DNA from 2 places in the Paenarthrobacter sp. 22069 genome. Region 1 is predicted to be linked to the other one. Evidence: predicted binding sites of a transcription regulator. Region 1 holds the regulator's gene; the other holds the start of a gene.
The links. The regulator HrcA, encoded in region 1, represses chaperone genes, less so after heat shock. The targets are predictions, from matches to a motif close to TTNGCACTCGNNNNNNNCGAGTGCNAA.
Positions count from the first base shown of each region.

Region 2: ACTJK0_RS08030 (FmdB family zinc ribbon protein) is a predicted target of HrcA. The motif match lies at 968-994, and genes of this name have one in related genera.

Region 1 is NZ_JBQEQF010000009.1:131,991-134,437, reverse strand. Features, by position in the region: gene dnaJ (molecular chaperone DnaJ) at 1-748, opposite strand, end outside; gene hrcA (heat-inducible transcriptional repressor HrcA) at 833-1,846, opposite strand; gene ACTJK0_RS09520 (DUF3097 domain-containing protein) at 2,020-2,447, shown strand, end outside.
Region 2 is NZ_JBQEQF010000008.1:1,077-3,523, forward strand. Features, by position in the region: gene ACTJK0_RS08025 (IS110 family transposase) at 1-329, shown strand, start outside; gene ACTJK0_RS08030 (FmdB family zinc ribbon protein) at 640-912, opposite strand; gene ACTJK0_RS08035 (5-formyltetrahydrofolate cyclo-ligase) at 1,026-1,646, opposite strand; gene galU (UTP--glucose-1-phosphate uridylyltransferase GalU) at 1,750-2,447, shown strand, end outside.

The DNA of each region.
Region 1 (2,447 bases):
GGATCTCGACGTAGAGGTCGCCGGCGGGGCCGCCGGCAGGTCCGGCCTCACCCTGCCCGGAGAGCTGGATGCGGGTTCCGGTGGCAACGCCCGCGGGAACCTTGATGGTCAGTGACCGGCGGCTGCGGATGCGGCCCTGTCCGCTGCATTCGTTGCAGGGGTCCTTGATGACGGTACCGAAACCTTCGCAGGTGCCGCAGGGGGCCGCGGTCATGACCTGGCCCAGGATGGACCGTACAGCCCGCTGGACCTGGCCGCTGCCGCCGCAGATGTCGCAGCGTTCAGGGTGGGTCCCCGGGCGGCAGCAGGATCCATCGCACGTGGGGCAGACCACGGCCGTATCCACTTCGAGCTTCTTGTTGACGCCGAAGACGGCGTCGCGCAGGTCGATCCGGACGCTGATGAGGGCGTCCTGGCCGCGCCGGACCCTGGAGGCGGGACCGGAGCTGCCGCCGGCGCCGAAGAAGGTGTCAAAGATGTCCTGGAACGCGAACCCCTGCCCTGCGTAGCTTGCACCTCCGAAGCCGTTGTCCGTGCCGTTCTCATTGCCGGTGGTGTCATAGACCCGGCGCTTTTGGGGGTCGGAAAGGACCTCGTAGGCGTGAGTTACCGCCTTGAAGCGTTCCGCAGCGTCGTCACCCGGGTTTACGTCCGGGTGGAGGGTGCGGGCCAGCTTGCGGTAGGCCTTCTTGATCTCCTCCCCGGTAGCTTCGGGTGAGACTCCAAGGACGTCATAGTGGCTGCTCAAAGTTCGTATCTCTTCCTTGTTGTACTGCGTTCAGTCGGCGGCCAAGCCCGTATTCTCCTGCCGGACAGCTCCGGCGGACACGGGTCAGGGCCCCAAAATCCTGGAAAGGTAGCGGGCGACTGCCCTGACGGCGGCCATGGTGGTGGGATAGTCCATTCGGGTCGGGCCGAGGATTCCTACTTTCGCGGCGCTGTCCGGACCATAGCCGGTGGCCACCACGGATGCCTCAGCGAGACCGTCATAGGGGTTTTCCCGTCCGATGCTCACGGCCACACCCCGGTGGTCCTGCGCCATTTCGCTCAGGAGGCGCAGCATCACCACCTGCTCCTCGAGCGCCTCAAGCACCGGGCCGATGCTCAGCGGGAAATCCACGTTGGACCTGGCAAGGTTGGCCGTCCCGGCCATGACCATCCTGTCCTCCCGGCTGCTTTGCGCCAGACCCTCCAGTCCCAGGGCCAGCGCGTGCGCTGCCTTGCGCTGCGCCTGGGGCGTTGCGGCCACGACGGCGGGAAGCGCCTGGGCGAGTTGGCTCAGCCGGGTTCCGCCCAGGGCACCAAGGAACCGGGTGCGGAGCTCGGCCACCATGTCATCGCCAAGGTCCTGTCCGACGTCGATGACGCGCTGCTCGACTTTGCCGCTGTTGGCGATCAGGACCACCAGGACCTTGCGCGGGGCCAGCAGGACGAATTCGATGTGGCGGACAAGCGCCCGGCTCAGGTGCGGGTACTGGACCACGGCCACCTGGTTGGTCAGTTGCGACAGCAGCCGGACGGTGCGTTCCAGGACGTCGTCGAGGTCATCTGCGCCTTCCAGGAGCGCCTGGATGGCCCGGCGTTCGGCGGCGGACAGGGGTTTGACGGCCGAAATCTGGTCAACGAAAAGCCGGTAGCCCTTGTCGGTGGGAATCCGGCCGGCACTGGTGTGCGGGGCCGTGATGAGCCCCTCATCCTCCAGCGCGGCCATGTCGTTGCGGATGGTGGCGCTCGAAACGCCAAGGTGATGCCGCTCCACGAGGGCTTTCGACCCCACGGGTTCACGGGAGTGGACGTAGTCCTCAACGATGGCCCGCAGTACTTCCAGTTTGCGTGGCTCGCTCACTCTCCACCTCCATCCATGGTCCGGGTCGCCCGCCCCGCCCGGGGCAGCCCAGGGGTTAGCACTCGACATGCCTAAGTGCTAACAGTCTATTATGCCTTGCCCCGTTGTTAGCATTGGTACCGCTCCGGGCGAAATTCCGGGGTCAAGGACCTAGCGCTAGGCGGATCGACTTCATGGATTACCAGAACTGGGGGCCCCGGGGAATCTCCGCTCCTGCCCGGACGGAACTTCCCGAAGTTCCAGTCCAGCGCGGCATGGTGCTTGAGGAAGTCCAGTCCGGCTGGGTGGGGGCCGTGACGCGGGTGGAGAAATCCGGCGGGATGCACGTCGTGGCGCTGGAGGACCGGCGAGGCAAGTCCCGCACTTTCCGCCTGGGGTTCGGTTTCCTGCTCGAGGGCCAGCCCATCCGGCTGATGCCCCCGGCACCAAAGGCTGCAGGCACCGGAGCAGTCGCGGGGCGGACCGCATCGGGCTCGGTGCGCGTGGAAGGCCAGCGCGCCCAGGTAGCGAAGGCCAGCCGGATCTGGGTGGAAGGCAAGCACGACGCCGAACTGGTGGAAAAGGTCTGGGGAGACGACCTGCGCGTGGAGGGCATCGTCGT
Region 2 (2,447 bases), on a different contig from region 1:
AATCCTCCGGCCAGTCCCGGCACCAGGGCCCGATCACCAAAGCCGGCAACACCTATGCCCGGAAACTCCTCATCGAAGCGGCTTGGCAGCACCGCCGCCCCTACGCCCGGCCCGGAGAACGGCTGCTGCGCCAACTTGACCTGGTCGCGCCGGCAACCCGCATCCGGGCCCTCGAAGGAAACCACCGGCTGCACCGCAAATGGGAACACTTCGATGAACGCCACAAAATGTCAGTGAAGGCCAACACGGCGATCGCCCGCGAACTCGCCGCTTGGTGCTGGTCACTGGCCGCCCCGCTCCAGGAAGGACAACACATGAAAGCGGCCTGACCCGGAACCTGCCCGCCGACAGTGAGCAGTTGCGGGGGGCGATGACAGCACCCGGAGCCAACTCGGGCTTCAGCTATGAGCAGACGGTCCAAACCACCATCGACGCTCGATCCTAGACACCGATACGCTCCAGCCGAACAAATCGTCATGCGGTAACCAACCCGCGAATGTCAGCCTGACACTGCCCCAGTCGAAAAAGACTCGCCACGCCCCCCACAGCATCACAACCGGCCGGCACACGATGAGCGGCCCCCGGGAACCAAACCCAGGAGCCGCTCATCCATGCACTCTTGACAACGAGATCTACATATCAGCTGGCGGCAGCTGCCGGCGCGGAAGCGGCAGGGGCCGGCGCCGGTGCAGCCGGAGCCGCGGAAGGTGCGGGGGAGACGGAGCTGCCCTTGGAGTCGCGGGAATCAGTGCGGTAGAAGCCCGAGCCCTTGAAGACGACGCCGACGCTGTTGAACTTCTTGCGCAGCGTTCCGCCGCATTCGGGGCAGGCCGTCAGGCTGCTGTCCGAGAACGACTGGACGATGTCGAAGGCGTGGCCGCAATCCTTGCAGGCGTAAGCATATGTAGGCACTGGTGCTCCTCCTCTTGGGCAAACGAGAGGTCCCGTGCTGCCAACTGGTAAACCATTAGCAGTCGCAGGGCCTGAGTGCTAATTCTATCACCTGGGTCCGGCACTTCCGTGGCTCAGGCGCCGCCCGCCAGGGACCGGTATCCGGAGGGCATGAGCACCCCCGGGACCGGCCGGTCGAACTCCTCAGCAGGAATCCGGCCGGCGGGCAGCAATTCTTCGTCGTATATAACGGCGGCGAGAGGGATTTCCTTCCCTGCCGTAGCAAGATGCCCCAGGAATTTGTCGTAGTAGCCGCCGCCCTGGCCAATCCTGTTGCCGGCGAGGTCCACCGCTGTGGCCGGAATAAAAAGCACCGCCGCACCCCCGGCCGTCTCGGGGCCGTGCCGGACCCCCGCGGGTTCCAGGATCGGCGCATATTTGCTGCGCTCGAATCCGGTCTCCGGGGTCCAGTACACCCAGCTCAGTTCCCGCCCCGGTTCGCACACGGGGAGCAGCACGCTGTGGCCGCTTCGGTGCAACGCAGCAATCAATGGCAAGGTGGGCGGTTCCTGTCCCACGCCAAGGTACACGCAGGCGGTCCCCGGGCTGCCGCCGGTGACCGTTCCCGCCCAGGCTGCCCCGTGGACGGCCAGGGCCGAACCCGCGGCCTCCAGCTGCTCCGGGGAGAAGCCTGCCCGCCGCCGCCGGTGGGCAGCGCGGATATCGTCCTTGACTGCGTTTGTCTCCTGAAGCATGGTGTCCTTCCTGGATGGCCCTTGATACCGCGCCTTCGCGGTCCGGGGCGGGGCCGCCGCGCCGGTGGTTACTGAAATGCCTGACTGACGCTAGATTAGACCGGTGAACACCAGTAACCCCAGAGTCCGCAAAGCCGTCATTCCCGCAGCGGGCCTGGGCACCAGGTTCCTGCCCGCCACCAAGGCCATGCCCAAGGAAATGCTCCCTGTCGTGGACAAGCCTGCCATCCAGTATGTGGTGGAGGAAGCCGTCCATGTGGGCCTCAATGACGTACTGATGATTACCGGGCGTAACAAACGCGCCCTGGAAGACCACTTCGACCGGGTGCCTTCCCTTGAATCGACCCTTGAGGACAAGGGGGACACGGAGAAGCTCGCAGCCATCCAGGCGGCAAGCCAGCTGGGCGACATCCACTACGTCCGGCAGGGCGACCCGCATGGCCTGGGCCACGCCGTGCTCCGGGCAAAGCAGCATGTGGGCAAAGAAGCCTTCGCGGTCCTGCTGGGGGATGACCTCATTGATGCCCGTGACGAACTGCTCAGCACCATGATTGACGTGCAGGCGAAAACCGGAGGCTCCGTCGTCGCGCTCATTGAGGTTGAACCAGAGCAGATCAGCGCCTACGGCTGCGCCGACGTCCAGGCCATTGACGGCGAGGACTACGTCCGCGTCAACCGGCTCGTCGAAAAACCTTCGCAGGAGGAAGCGCCCTCCAATCTGGCCCTGATCGGGCGCTACGTCCTGCACCCCGCCGTCTTCGACGTCCTCGAGCACACCGAGCCCGGACGCGGCGGCGAAAT